DNA from 2 places in the Stenotrophomonas sp. K-6 genome. Region 2 is predicted to be linked to the other one. Evidence: predicted binding sites of a transcription regulator. Region 2 holds the regulator's gene; the other holds the start of a gene.
The links. The regulator FliA, encoded in region 2, starts transcription of late flagellar genes. The targets are predictions, from matches to a motif close to TAAAGTTTNNCNNNCNNNGGCCGATAA.
Positions count from the first base shown of each region.

Region 1 (7,494 bases), on a different contig from region 2:
CGGTCGGATCGAACGCGGCGACGGTCGGCGGCTTGGCATTGGCCGGCAGGGTGAAGCTGATGTTGACGCCCGTGGTCTGCTTGGGCGGACTGTCGGTGGTCAGCAGCTGCAGATCGGTCAGGCGGCCGGCATCGAAGTTGGTGCCATCGGCGTTGGGCGCGAACACCTGCAGGCGTGCGCCCTGCGGGTTGATCACGTAGCCGGCCTGGTCGGTCTGGAAGTTGCCGGCGCGCGAATACACGCGGGCGCCGTTCATGGTCATGGTGAAGAAGCCCTCACCGGAAATGGCCATGTCCAGGCTGCGCCCGGTCTGTTCGTTGTTGCCCTGCGAGAACTGCTGGGCGACGTTGGTCAGGCGTACGCCCGAGCCGACCGCGTTCTTGGACAGGCCGTAGCTGGTGGCCGAGAACAGATCGGCGAACTCGGCGCGCGACTGCTTGAAGCCGGTGGTGTTGACGTTGGCGATATTGTTCGCCGTGACGTTCAGATCGGCATTGGCTGCGTTGATGCCGGACAACGAGACGTTGAAGCCCATGGGTTGCTCCTGTGGATTCGGGTGGTGCGGCTCAGCTGATGCGGAGCACGTAGTCGATCGGGGCGGTGCCCAGACCCTTGAGGTTGAGGTAGAGGCCATCCGTGCCGACCGTGACGCTCTCCACCGGGGCCTGCACATAGGTGTTGAGCTTGGTCTTGGCGCCGGCGGTATCGGTATGCGAAGCGGCGATGGTGTAGGTGCCTTCGGCCATGCGGTTGCCGTTGGCATCCTTGCCGTCCCAGTCGAAGGTGACTTCGCCGGACGCCTTGGCTTCCACGCTGATCTGGTTGACCTTCACGCCGTTGGCATCGGTGATGTCCACCGTCACGAAGCCGGCGCCGGGCGCGGCGACCATGCCGGTGACGTCGCCGTCCTTCTCCAGCGCGAGCTTCTCCGAGGGCACCAGCACTTCGTGACCCACCAGGGCCGCGCCGCGCAGGATCTGGTCGCTGGACATCGAATCCTGGAAGCCCTTGACCGTGTTGTTGAGGTCGGTGATGCCCTGGACCTGCGACAGCTGCGCCATCTGCGCGACCATCTGGGTGTTGTCCATCGGCTTGAGCGGATCCTGGTGACGCAGCTGCTCGGTCATCAGGCGCATGAAGTCGGCCTGGTCCAGCGTGCTCTTTTTCTTGCTGGTGTCGCTGTTGGGTGCGTTCAGGCCCAGCGCGGTGTAGATGTCGCTGTTGTTCTGGCCAACGCCATTGGTGGTGCTCATGGGGGTCGATTCCTGGGGAGTGAGGGTCAGCGACCCATGGTCAGCGTGGCCAGCGCCAGTTCCTTGGCGGTGGTCAGCATCTCCACGCCCGCCTGGTAATTGCGCGAGGTCGAAATCAGGTTGACCATCTGCGCGACCGGGTCGACGTCGGGCTGGTAGATGTAGCCATCGGCATCGGCCAGCGGGTGGCCCGGCTCGTAGCGCTGGATCGGCGCGGCGTTGCTCTGGCTGATCTCCTTGACCTGCACCGTGGTGATGTTGGGGTCGGTGCGGCTGGTGACCGACTGGAAGATCGGCTCCAGCGGCTTGTAGACCGCATCGGCCGAACCGGCGACGGTATCGGCGTTGGAGAGGTTGGAGGCGATGGTGCTCATGCGCACGGACTGCGCCTGCAGCGCGGAACCGGCGATATCGAAGATGGGCAGGTTGCTCATGGCTTATTGCCCCGTGATCGCGGTGAGCATGGAGCGCACCTTGGATTCGACGAAGCTCAGCGAAGCGCGGTACTCCAGCGCAGCGCGGCCGTAGGCGGCGCGTTCGGCATCCGGATCGACGGTATTGCCGTCAATGCTCGGCTGCACGCCTTCTTTGGCGATCTGGAACGGGTTCAACCCGCCGCCGATCTCATAATGCTGTTCGTTGGTGGTTTTCATCAGGCCGTTTGCATCCAGGCCCTGGGCATTACGCAACGCGGCATCGAAATCCAGGTCCTGGGCCTTGTAGCCGGGGGTATCGGCGTTGCTCAGGTTGCTGGCGATCAGCTTCATCCGCTGCTCGCGCAACGGCATGGCCTGGGCATGGACACCCAGATAGTTGGAAATCAGATTGGGCATGGCGCACTCCCACGGGACGATGCCAGGGGCAGTGCAAGCGGCGTGCCAGAGGGCAGGGCGCGTCGGTGCCCGGCGGCATGTTCACGCCAGGGAATTCACCACGCCAGGGCAAGGGGCCATACCCCGGGGTAGATCCACGCCATGTGTGGATGAAAGGGCCAAACCCCAAGCTGGATCCACGCCATGGGTGGATGAGCAGGCCATACCCCGGGTGTACATCCACGCGACGCATGGACGCCGTAAACCCAACGGGGAAAGGACGCCGGCGCCAGGGCCGGCCGCCCCTTACGCCGCCATCGCGACCTTCTTCAGGCGGTCCAGCAGGAAGTCCGCCAGCTCATGCGGCGAGTACTTGGCCACGAACGCATTCGCGCCGACCCGCTCGACCATCGCGTTGTTGAACACGCCCGACAGGGAGGTGTGCAGCAGCACGTACAGGCCGGCCAGGCCCGGGTGACGCCGGATTTCCGTCGTCAGGGTGTAGCCGTCCATCGCCGGCATCTCGATATCGGAGATCACCATCGCGTAGCGCTCGGCGGGGTTCTCCCCGGAGGCGTGGATCTGCAGCAGGTGGTCCAGCGCCTGCTTGCCGTCCGAGAGCAGGGTCGCCCCGACCCCCAGCTGGTCCAGCACGCTGCGGATCTGCTGGCGGGCCACGCGGGAGTCGTCCACCACCAGGACCTGCATCGGCGGGGCGTCGGCGGGCAGGGCCATCGAGGGGTCCAGCACGGCTTCACCGCGGACTTCGGCGATGTCGGCCAGCACGCTTTCCACGTCGATCACCTGGATGAGTTCGCCCTGGAAACGGGTGACTGCGGTCAGATAGCTGGACTCGGCGCCCAGTTCCGGCGGCGGATGGATGTCCTCGACGGCAATATTGACGATTCGTTCCACGCCGCTCACCAGGAAGCCCTGGATGGAACGGTTGAACTCGGTCACCACCAGGTAGCCCGGTGCCTTGTCCGCATCGGGTTCACGCTCGGGGTGGCCGATTGCCAGGCCCAGGTCCAGCACCGGCACCGAGCGGCCACGGACATCGGCCACACCGGCGAACTGGCTGGGCAGCCCCGGTACCTGGAACAAGCCAGGGCGCCGCAGGACTTCCTGCACCTTGAAGACATTCACGCCAAAAAGCTGACGTCCACCCAGCCGGAACAGCAGCAGGGCCAGACGATTGTGGCCGGCCAGTCGCGTACGCTGGTCGATGCGGTTGAGCAGGTCATGGGACATGGACTTGGTATCGGCGGCACCGGCGGCGACTTGAGCGCCCCGAGTGCAGTAGTTCGGCATGACCCTTGCATCGAGCTGCGCATGATCCTTGCCCGTGGAGTGCCCATGCGTTCTGTTCTCTTTGCCGTGCTGTTGCTGGCCGCGCCCGCGTGGGCCGCTGGGGGCTGGCAACCCGTGGACAGCATCCGCCAGGCGGCGCTGGCCACGTTGCCGGCCGGCAGCGAAGGCGACACCACGCTGGATTCGGCACTGCGCCTGCCGGCCTGTGGTCAACCGCTGGCCGCCCAGCCTACCGGGACCAGTACGGTGGAGGTCAGCTGCCCCGACGCGGGCGGCTGGCGCCTGTTCGTACCGGTTAAGGTGCGGCGCAACCAGACCGTGCTCATTCTCAATAGAGGTGTGGCGGCTGGAGAAACCCTCTCGGCGGCCGATATCACTACCGGCCAGCGTGATGCGGCACGGATCGCCGGCGCAGCATTGGCCGATCCCGCCGCTGCGGTGGGCCGCGTGGCGCGCAGGACCCTGAGCGCCGGCAGCCTGCTGTCGGCCAACGATCTGGTCGCCCAGCGGCTGGTTCGGCGGGGCGACAGTGTCGCCCTGGTGTCCCGGCGCGGCGGGGTGGAGGTCCGGGTTGCCGGGCGTGCCATGGCCGACGCGGGCGAGAATGAGCGGGTGTCGGTCGAGAACCTCTCTTCGCGCAAGATCGTGCAGGGCACCGTGGCGGCCAGCGGTGACGTTTTAGTGGCGCGCTGACCACATGTGTGAATACGGGCCACTTTCCTCGCGAAACCTGCAATATTCCCCTAAAGATGGCGGCTGATTGGCCGTTATCCCTTGTGAACCGCAATCTCAGGACGAACCCATGAGCCAGAAAATCGACGGCAACCTGCAGGCCACCGCCCATCTGCGCAGTGTTGCGCTCGGCAACAAGCCCAGCGTCAGCACCGATGCCCCGGCGCGCCCGGTGGAGGCTGCCGACAGCCTGCGCCTGACCGGCGAAGCCACCAGCCTGCAGGCCATGCAGCGCGAACTGTCCACGGCCCCGGCCATCGATGCCAACCGTGTCCAGGCCGTGCGTGATTCGCTGCAGAACGGCACCTACAAGATCAATCCCGACGCGATCGCTTCGCGCATGCTTGAGCTGGACCAGCAGCTGCAGGGATGAAGCTGGCGATGAGCGAGCCGCTGCAGCGCCTCAGCGATGCCTTGGACGTCGAACGCCAGGCATTGGTCGAGCATGACGTACAGGCCCTGATCCGCGCGACCGGTGCCAAGCTGGAGGCGTTGCGAGCCCTCGAGGCCGCATTGCCGCTGGGACAGGCTGAGCGCGTGCAGGAGCTGGCCGAGCGCAACCGCGCCAACGGCGTGCTGCTCTCGCGCCGCCGCCGCGAGGTCAACTGGGCACTGCGCCAGCTCGGCCGCAGCGAAGATTCCTCGGCGTACGACGCCAAGGGACAGTCGCACACGCTGCATACCCGGCGGCCGCTCGCGGTCGCCTGAGCGGCGCGATCCGGCGGCCCGAGGCTGCCGACGATGACGTCACCGCGTATATTGAGCGCCTGTTTCCAGCCGCCTCGATGTGACCGTGACCGCAACTTCCTCTCTTGTCACCGCCCCGTTGCCCCCGCATCCGGTTCTGCTCGCCCTGTTCGAGCGGATCAAGGAAGGGGTTCTGCTGTTTCGTGAGGACGGCAGCGTCGCGCTGGCCAACACCGCGGTCAGTGAGATTCTCGGCCAGGCCGAACGCGATGCCGAACTGACACCCGCGCAATGGCTGCGCCAGCTGCTGCCGCCCGATGCGCTGGAGCAGGCAAGCCTCCACGGCCACTGGAATGGCAGCCTGCCGGTCGGCGAGCGCATGGTCATCGCCCACGTGTACCACCATGACGATGGCGGCCAGCGGCACTATCTGGCGCTGTTCCGCCGCATCGAAGGCCAGGAGGACTACGAGCGCGAGCTGCAGCAGCGGCACGCCGAGCTGCGGCAGGCCTACCTGCGCCTCAACGGCACCCAGGAAAAGCTGCTGCAGTCCGAGAAGATGGCCTCCATCGGCCAGCTGGCGGCCGGCGTGGCGCACGAAATCAACAACCCGATCGGTTATGTGCACTCCAACCTGGGCAGCCTGCAGGAATACCTGCGCAGCCTGTTCACCGTGATCGAAGCTTATGAGCGTGCGCTGCGCGCGCCCGACCCCAAGGCGCTGATCCCGGAGATCGACGATATCCGCCAACGCTTCGACATCGATTTCATCAGCCGCGATCTTCCGCAGCTGATGGCTGAGTCGCGCGAGGGCATCGAGCGGGTGACGCGCATCGTGCGCGACCTGAAGGACTTCTCGTACTCGGGCCGCGATGAGTCGTGGAAGCTGGTCGATCTGCACGCCGGTCTGGAATCGACGATCAACATCATCTGGAACGAGCTCAAGTACAAGGTGACCCTGCACCGGGAGTTCGGCCAGCTGCCGCTGGTGGAATGCCTGCCGTCGGAGTTGAATCAGGTGTACATGAACCTGCTGCTCAACGCCGGCCATGCCATCGCAGATCGCGGCACGATCAACGTGCGCACCGGCGTGGACGGCGACACGGTCTGGGTGGAGTTCGAGGATACCGGCGGCGGCATCTCGCCGGAGCTGCGCCAGCGCATCTTCGATCCGTTCTTCACCACCAAGCCGGTGGGCAGCGGCACCGGCCTGGGCCTGTCGATCTCCTACAGCATCATCAACAAGCACCACGGCCGCATCGATCTGGACAGCACCCCGGGCGTGGGGTCGAAGTTCCGCGTGGTGCTGCCGATCAAGCAGCCACGCTGATCACTCGTCTGCCGGGGCGGCGGCCACCATCGGCGAGGTATTCGCCCGGCGCTGTTCCTCGTGCGTGCGGAACGCCTGGTGGATGTGCTTGCGCAGCTCGTCGTCGTTCCACGGCTTGGTCAGGAACCGGTAGATCGCGCCGCGATTGATCGCGTCGGTGACTGTGTTGAGGTCCGTGTAGCCGGACAGCACCAGCCGGATCGTGTCCGGATAGAGCATCTTCACCCGGCCCAGGAACTCGGTGCCGCTCATGTCGCTCATGCGCTGATCGGACAGGATCACCTGCACGTCGTTGATGGCCAGCAGATCGAACGCGTCACGCACGTTGCCGGCCGCCAGGATGCGGTAGCCATCGCGGCGGAACAGACGCACCAGCGAGCGCAGCACGTTCTCCTCGTCGTCCAGCAGCAGCAGCGTGCGGTCCGGGCGGGTCTCGGCGAAGGCCTCCGGGCGCAGGTAGCGGCGGCGCAGGGTCATGCCGGCGGCATCGGCCGACATCGGCTCACCGAACAGATACCCCTGGAACACATCGCAGTCGTTGCGGCGCAGGAAGCCCAGCTGTGCCTGCGATTCCACCCCGTTGGCGATCACCGTCATGCCCAGCTGGTGGCCCATGGCGATGATCGCGCGCGCGATGGCGGCCTCGCGGTTGCCGGCCGGTGCGCTCTTGATGAAGCTGCGGTCGATCTTCAGCTTGTCCACCGGGTAGCGGACCAGCGCGCTGAGGCTGGAATCACCGGTGCCGAAGTTGTCCAGGCTCAGGCTGATGCCTTCGTTGCGCAGGTTGACCAGCGTCTCGTGGACGAAGTTGACGTTGTTGGTCAGCGCGCTTTCGTTGATCTCCAGCGTGAGCATGTGCGCCGGCACGCCAGCGGCCTGCATCAGCGACATCACCTCGGCAAAGAAGTTCGGGCGCAGCAGCTGCAGGGTGGAGACATTGACGGCGATGGTGAAATCATCGAAGCCCTGATCGCGCCACAGCTTGGCCTGCTTGAGCGCGCCCTCCAGCACCCAGGTGCCGATCTGCACGATGATGCCCAGCCGCTCGGCCGTGCGCATGAAGCGCTCGGGCACCAGCATGCCCAGCGTGGGGGACTGCCAGCGCAGCAGCGCCTCCATGCCGACCACGTGGCCATCGCGGGCGCTTACCAGCGGCTGGTAACGCAGTTTGAGCTCGCCATTGGGGATGGCGTCGACGATCTGGCGCGCGATGATGCTCTCGCTGTGCGCGCTGGACGGCGTATCCACCGCATGGATGCGCACCGCATTGCCGCCTTCGCGGGCGGCCTGGTAGAGGGCATCTTCGGCGTGGTCGAGCAGGCGCGAGACGCCGGTGGCGTGTTCCGGGCACAGGCTCACGCCCAGCTTG
Region 1 is NZ_JBSPUC010000006.1:240,918-248,411, reverse strand. Features, by position in the region: gene flgE (flagellar hook protein FlgE) at 1-535, opposite strand, end outside; gene AC13F7_RS17970 (flagellar hook assembly protein FlgD) at 567-1,253, opposite strand; gene flgC (flagellar basal body rod protein FlgC) at 1,280-1,687, opposite strand; gene flgB (flagellar basal body rod protein FlgB) at 1,691-2,086, opposite strand; gene AC13F7_RS17955 (chemotaxis protein) at 2,372-3,316, opposite strand; gene flgA (flagellar basal body P-ring formation chaperone FlgA) at 3,422-4,069, shown strand; gene flgM (flagellar biosynthesis anti-sigma factor FlgM) at 4,179-4,481, shown strand; gene AC13F7_RS17940 (flagellar protein FlgN) at 4,484-4,816, shown strand; gene AC13F7_RS17935 (ATP-binding protein) at 4,896-6,125, shown strand; gene AC13F7_RS17930 (EAL domain-containing protein) at 6,126-7,494, opposite strand, start outside.
Region 1: a site for FliA is predicted at 3,324-3,350, ahead of AC13F7_RS17955 (chemotaxis protein). Genes of this name have one in related genera too.

Region 2 (7,494 bases):
TTGCGGACCAGATGGACCAGTGGATCGGCCAGCGCTTCGACCAGGTTGCGGTCCAGCTCGGTCTCGGCACCGATCAGTTCCAGCTCCACTTCCTTCTTCAGCGAGCGCGCGACATCGCGGGCCACCTTGGGGAAGCGCGAGAACACCTTGCCGACCGGCTGCATGCGGGTGCGCATCACCGCCGACTGCAGGCGGGCGGTGGCGATGTCCAGGGTGGAGACCGCGCGGTCCAGCTCTTCATCGTGCAGGCGCGCGCGCAGGGTCTTGAGCCGGTTGCGCGAGAGCACCAGTTCGCCGATCAGGTTGACGATCGCATCCAGGCGTTTGGTATCCACGCGCACGGTGTGCTCGGCCTCGGCGACCGGCTTGTTGGGCGCCGGCTTGTTGGCGGCAGGCGCGGCGGGCGCTGCCACTGCACGCGGCGCCGGGGCCGGTGCAGCCGTCACGGGCTTGGCACCGGGTGCCGCGCCGCCGTGCAGCTGGTCGAGCAGGGATTCGAACTCGTCCTCGCTGATCATGCCGTCGTCTTTCCTGGCGGCGACCGCGGTCGGTGCGGCACCGCCATGCAGCTGGTCGAGCAGTGCTTCGAATTCATCGTCGGTGATCAGCTCACCGCTGCTGGGGCCGGCGGCGGCGCTCGGTGCGGCCGCCGGCGTCGCCGGGCCGTTGACGTCGAACTGTGCGATCAGCTCCGGCGGGGCATAGCCCGGCTCGGTGCCGGCCGAGACCGAGTCCAGCATCGACTGCAGATAGTCCAGCGACTGCTGGGCCGCGTCGAAGTGATGGGCTTGCAGCGTGGCCTGGCCCGAGCGCGCCATGCCGAGGGTTTCCTCGGCGGCGTGGCACAGCTCGACCATCGCCTGGATGCCGAGGAAGCCCGCGCCGCCTTTGAGCGTGTGGAACCCGCGGAACACGGCGTTGAGCTGGTCACCGTCCTGGGGCGCCTGCTCCAGCGACACCAGCTGTTCGCCAAGGCGATCCAGGATCTCCTGGGCCTCGAGGATGAAGTCGGCAGCGATATCGTCCGGAACAGCACTCATGATCGTTAAAGTCCCAAATCGGAGAGCAGGTCGTCAGCGTCGACCTGTGAAACCTGGTGGCGGTCCAGACCGGTCACGGCCGGGCCGGCCAGACCGTTGTCGCGCTTGTGCGCGGTGTCGTCCTGCGGCGGCAGCCCGAGTGCACCGAAGCCTTCATGCACGCGACGCACGATGCCCACCACGCGGCGGATGATCTGCCCGGTGAGATCCTGGTAGCTCTGGGTGAGTGCGATCTCGGTCAGGTTGTGGCGGATGCGGTCCAGCTGCTGGTCCTGGTCGGCCGTCACGCCATTGGCGCGCAGCTGCTCGGTGAGCGTGCGGCATTCTTCGGCCAGGTCCAGGGTGCGGTGGGTGGCCTGTTCGGTCATCGCCACCACGTGATCCAGACGCGCGCAGGCATCGTCCAGTTCGCCGGCTTCGCTGGGCAGGCTGGGCAGCTCGCCCAGTGCCTGGCCCAGCTCGCGGGCAAGCCGGTTCAACCCGGCCATCATCGGCTGGGTCCGCAGTGCGGCCAGTGCATCGATTTGCTGACGCCACGCTGCTTCGTCGCCCGATTCCAGCGCGGCCAGTGCATCCTGCAGGCGCTGCACCAGCGCTGATTTGTCGCTCAGGGTTTCCATCAGGCGCTCGCCGCCAGACGTTCGAAGATCTTGCCGAGCTTTTCTTCCAGGGTCTGGGCGGTGAACGGCTTGATGATGTAGCCGTTGACGCCGTTCTGGGCCGCTTCGATGATCTGCTCGCGCTTGGCTTCTGCGGTCACCATCAACACCGGCAGGGTCTTGAGCTTGGCGTCGGCGCGGATGGCCTTGAGCAGGTCGATGCCCGTCATCACCGGCATGTTCCAGTCGGTGACCACGAAATCGAACGGCTGGCTCTGCAACAGCATCAGCGCGGCATGCCCGTCCTCGGCTTCGGCGGTGTTGGTGAAGCCCAGATCGCCCAGCAGGTTCTTGACGATACGACGCATGGTCGAAAAATCGTCGACGATCAGGATACGCATGTTCTTGTCCAAAGCTCTTTCCTCGGTCTTAATGGTTCTCGAGGCCGGCGTCGGCCGCCTCGAAGATTTTCAGTCGGCCACGCAGGCGCAGCACGGCCTGGCCATGGATCTGGCACACGCGCGATTCGCTGACGCCCAACACGGCGCCGATCTCTTTCAGGTTCAGTTCCTGCTCGTAGTACAGCGACAGGACCAGCTGTTCGCGCTCGGGCAGCAGTCCGATGGCGTTGCCCAGCTCACGTCCGAACTCACCGCGCTCCAGCACCTGCTGCGGGGTCGGGCCGCCCTGGGCAACGGTGTCCAGTTCGCCCTGGTCCTCGATCCGTGATTCCAGGCTCAGCACCTGGCCGCGCGAGGCATCTTCCATCAGGCGCAGGTAGTCCGGCAGCGGCATGTCCATCGCGGCGGCCACTTCCGTGGCGCTGGCGGCACGGCCGGTGCTCTGCTCAAGCCGGCGGATGGTGGCGGCGGCGTCGCGGGCGCGGCGGTGGACCGAGCGCGGTACCCAGTCGCCACGGCGGATCTCATCGATCATCGAGCCACGGATGCGGATCGAGGCATAGGTCTCGAACGAGGCGCCCTGGTCGGCGTCGTAGCTGCGCGACGCTTCGATCAGGCCCATCATGCCGGCCTGGATCAGGTCGTCCACTTCCACGCTCGCCGGCAGGCGGGCGGCCAGGTGATGGGCGATGCGGCGGACCAGGTCGGAGTGCTGGGCAATGCACTCGTTGGCTGCGACCCGCTGGACCTCTTTGTATTGTGCGGCGCCTTTCATGCGGTCACCCCGCGTTGCTTGAGGATGCGTTCGAGGAAGAACTCAACGCCGCCACGTGGCTCGGTCGGGGCCTGCCAGCGTGCGGTACGGCGCGCGATCTCGGTCAGTGCCAGCGCCGAGGGGCTGGACGGGTAGGCCTTCACCACCGGCTGCTGGCGCTGGACCGACAGGCGCAGCCAGTCGTCCTGCGGCACGCAGCCCAGGTAGTTGAGCGAGACATCGGCGAGGAACTTCTCGCAGACGCGGGTCAGCTTCTCGTACAGCACCCGGCCTTCATTCGGGTCGCGCACCATGTTGGCGACCACCTGGATCCGGTCCACGCCGCGTTCGCGCGAGAGCACTTTGATCAAGGCGTAGGCGTCGGTGATCGAGGCCGGCTCATCGCAGACCACGACGACGGTGTCCTGGGCGGCCTGGCAGAACGTCAACACGCCGTCGGTGATGCCCGCGGCCGTGTCCACCACCATGATGTCCAGCTCACGCTCCAGCTCGGAAAACACGTTGATCAGCCCGATGTGCTCGGCCTGCTGCAGCTCGGCCATGTTGCGGCGGCCGGAGGCGGCCGGCACCACCAGCAGGCCGCCGGGGCCTTCGATGATGACCTCCTCCAGCGTGCAGCGCCCGGCGATCAGGTCGGCCAGGGTCACGGTCGGCTTCAGCCCCAGGATCACATCGACATTGGCCAGGGCCAGGTCGGCATCCAGCAGCAGGGTGCGTTTGCCCATGCTGGCAAGCGCCACGGCCAGGTTGGCCGAAACGTTCGTTTTGCCCACGCCGCCCTTGCCGCCGGTGACGGCGATGGTGCGGACCGGGCCCAGCGGCTGGCTTCGGGTAGCCGACAACGGGAAGGTCTGGGTCAGCTTGGCGTACTCACGCGACGGCATGGTTCAACTCCGGGTTGCAGGGCATATCGGCCGCGCGGCGCAAATCTTCAAGGCGAAGTACAAGATTGGCCGCACTGGCACGGTGCAGGTCTTCAGGAACGTCCTGGCCATCGGTGACCCAGGTGATCGGCAGGCGGTGGTCCACGGCCACCGACAGGGCGGTACCGAAGCGCCCGGTCTCGTCCAGCTTGCTCAGCACCACACCCTGCGGGTTGGCGGCGCTGAAGCGGCGGACCACCTCGTCCATGTCGCCGAAACTGGTGTTGGCCGGCAGCACCAGCAGGGTGCGGATCTGCTCGGCGGCCCGCAGCCACTGCAGCTGGGCGGCCAGCGCACGGTCGCGCGGGCCCAGGCCGGCGGTGTCGATCAGGACCAGTTTGTAGTCCTTCAGGCGTTCCAGCAGCTGGTTCAGATCGCTGCCACTGCTGGCCTCGTGGACGGCGATGCCGAGCTGGCGGCCGAAGCCGTACAGCTGCTCGCGGGCGCCGATGCGGCCGGTATCGGTGGTGACCAGGGCCACATCGCGGGCGGCGTGGGCTTCGGCGAAGCGCGAGGCCAGCTTGGCGATGGTGGTGGTCTTGCCGGCACCCGTCGGGCCGACCAGGGCGATCACGCCGCCCGCTTCGAGCGGGTCGACCGGGGCGATCGGCAGCTTCTTGGAGAGCAGGCCGAGCATCAGGCCGCGGCCACGGTGGGCTTCGGTGTCCAGCGGAATCTGCATGGCCACGTCACGGCTGATGCCGGCGTCGAAGCCGTATTCATCCATCAGGTCCAAGGCGGCCGCACGGACCGGCGAGCCGCGCAGGCGTTCGTCGGTGAAGCGGTGCATCTCGCGCTCGATGACGTGGCGCATGCCCGCCACTTCGTGACGCAGCTGGCGGAGTTCTTCGTCGTCGCGCGGGATCAGGCTCAGCTCCGGCACGCTGGCCACGACCGGTGCCGGTTCGTTGGCGGCGGCCGCGGTGGTCACCGGCAGCGGCAGCGGCAGCGCCGGCGGTACGGCGGTGGCCACGATCGCGGCCGGGGCGAGCACCGCCGCGGCCGGCAATGCGGGCTCGTCCATTTCATCCAGTGGTGGATCGATCACGAAACGGGCGCGGTTGATCGCGGCGGGCGCGGCAACAGCCTCCACCGGCTCGGCGGGCGCCGCCGCCGCGGCCTGCTCGACATTGAACGGCGCGAAGATCTGCTCCGGCAGCGACGGTTCGTTGACAGCCGGGTTGAGGCCTGCGCGGGCCAGGGTGGCGGCAAAGCCATCACTGCCGCGCGGCGGCACTACTTCGTGGGCGGTATCGAGCGTGCGGCCGGTCGCGCCGACAGCGGCGCGCGCCAGGGCGGCAACGGCCGAAGTGGTGGCCGCGACCGGCTCGGGCGTGGCGACCGGGGCCTTGCGACGGGTCACCGCCGCGATCACGGCATCGGCGGCGCTGCGTGGGCGCGGGGCCGGCGGCGGAGCGACGTCCTTGCGGGCCGCTTCCAGGGCACGCTGCACGGCGTCTTCATCGTAGTTCGCCGCCGCCACGATTTCGACACCTTCCGCGATCCGGCGGTTGGACAGGATCACGGCGTCCGGACCGTGTTCCTTGCGCACCAGGTTCATGGCCGAGCGCATATCGGAGGCGACGAAGCGTTTGATTTTCATGCTGTGGTACCGGGACTGGGGCGGCGGAGTGGTGGAAGGGAAACGCTGGTTGTCGGTGGTCTGCACGGTCAGGGATTCCCTTTATTTCCTGCTGCGGTGAATTCGAATGAGGTGTCTGTTTTCTGTCGCGTTGCCGTCGGGCGCCTGGCTCAACTGATCGTGCCGACCAGCTTCAACCGTTTGTCCTCGGGTACCTCGCTGTAGGCGAGTACGGACAGCGAGGGGACGCTGTGGCGTACCAGCCGTGCCAGCGCGGCACGTACCGGGCCGGGGACCAGCACGACCGCCGGCTCGTTCTTCGCTTCCTGCTTGCCGACACATTCGGCCAGGCTTTGATGCAGTCGCTCGGCGAGTCCGGGTTCCAGCGCGGCGCCGTTGCCCTGAGTGGACTCCTGCAAGACGCGTTCCAGTTGCGGATTGAGGGTGAACACCGGCAGCTCCGCCGACATGCCGGCGATCTCCTGCACGATGAAGCGGCCCAGTGCATTGCGTACGGCAGCGGTCAGCACGGCCGGGTCCTGGCTGGTCGGGGCACTTTCCACCAGCGATTCGACGATCTTGCGCAGTTGGCGGATCGGGATGCGTTCGATCAGCAGGTTCTGCAGCACGCGCACCACGGCCGAGAGCGGCAGCGACTTCGGCGTCAGATCCTCGACCAGCTTCGGTGCGCTCTTGGCCAGGTTGGCCAGCAGCTGCTGCACTTCTTCATGGCCCAGCAGTTCCGGGGCGTGCTCGCGGATCAGGTGCGATAGATGCGTGGCCACCACGGTGGCCGGATCGACCACCGTGTAGCCCATTGTTTCGGCGTTGGCGCGCTGGTGCGGCTGGATCCAGGTGGCGTCCAGGCCGAAGGCTGGATCCTTTCCGGCGATGCCTTCCAGCGTGCCCAGCGCACTGCCCGGGTCCAGCGCGAGTTCGCGGTCGGGGTGGATCTCGGCGGTGGCCACGGGCACGCCGTGGATCAGCAGGCGGTAGGCCGTGGCAGGCAACTCGAGGTTGTCGCGGATATGGACGGAGGGAATCAGGAAGCCGATGTCGTGGGTGAGCTTGCGGCGCACCCCCTTGATCCGCGCCATCAGCTCGCCGCCCTGATTCTTGTCGACCAGTGGGATCAGGCGATAGCCGACCTCCAGGCCCAGCGGATCGACCGGGCGCAGTTCGTCCCAGGTCAGCTCAGCGGTGGGCGACGGGGTGGCACCGGGCAGCCCCAGGGCTTCAGAGCGGCCGGCAGCGGGGGATTCGGCGGCGCGCGCAGCGGCCACGCTCTTCTTCCAGGCCTTCCAGGCAACGAAGCCGAGGAGGGCCGCCAGCGTCAAGAAGGCGACGTTGGGCATGCCCGGGACCAGGCCGACCACACCCATGATCGCAGCGGCAATGGTGAGCGCGCGGTACTGGCCGAACACCTGGCCCATCATGGCCTGGGCCATGTCCTGCGAGCGCGAGGCGCGGGTCACCAGCATGGCCACCGCCGAGGACACCAGCAGCGCCGGCAGCTGCGCCACCAGACCGTCACCGATGGAAAGCAGGGTGTAGGTAGCGGCGGCATCACCGAACGGCATGCCGTGCTGGAGTACGCCGACGGCCAGGCCGCCGATCAAGTTGATGAAAAGGATCAGGATGCCGGCGATCGCATCGCCGCGGATGAACTTGCTGGCACCGTCCATCGCGCCGTAGAAATCGGCTTCCTCGCGGACTTCTTCGCGGCGGGCCTTGGCCTCTTCGCGCGTCAGCAAACCGGCGTTGAGATCGGCGTCGATGGCCATCTGCTTGCCGGGCATGGCATCGAGGATGAAGCGCGCGGTGACTTCGGACACGCGGCCGGCACCCTTGGTGATCACCACGAAGTTGATGATGGTCAGGATCGCGAACACCACGATGCCGACCGCGTAGTTGCCGCCGATGACGAACTCACCGAACGCGGCGATCACCTTGCCCGCCGCTTCATGGCCGTTCTGGCCATGCAGCAGGATCACGCGGGTGGAGGCCACGTTCAGCGCCAGCCGCAGCATGGTGGTGATCAGCAGCACGATCGGGAAGATCGTGAAGTCCAGCGGGCGCTTCACGTACACCACCGCCAGCAGCACCATCAGCGAGATGGCGATGTTGAAGGTGAACAGTGCATCGAGCACCGGTGGGGCCAGCGGGACCACCAC
Region 2 is NZ_JBSPUC010000002.1:23,495-30,988, reverse strand. Features, by position in the region: gene AC13F7_RS05535 (chemotaxis protein CheA) at 1-1,040, opposite strand, end outside; gene AC13F7_RS05530 (protein phosphatase CheZ) at 1,046-1,660, opposite strand; gene cheY (chemotaxis response regulator CheY) at 1,660-2,052, opposite strand; gene AC13F7_RS05520 (RNA polymerase sigma factor FliA) at 2,069-2,815, opposite strand; gene AC13F7_RS05515 (MinD/ParA family ATP-binding protein) at 2,812-3,699, opposite strand; gene AC13F7_RS05510 (AAA family ATPase) at 3,686-5,341, opposite strand; gene flhA (flagellar biosynthesis protein FlhA) at 5,491-7,494, opposite strand, start outside.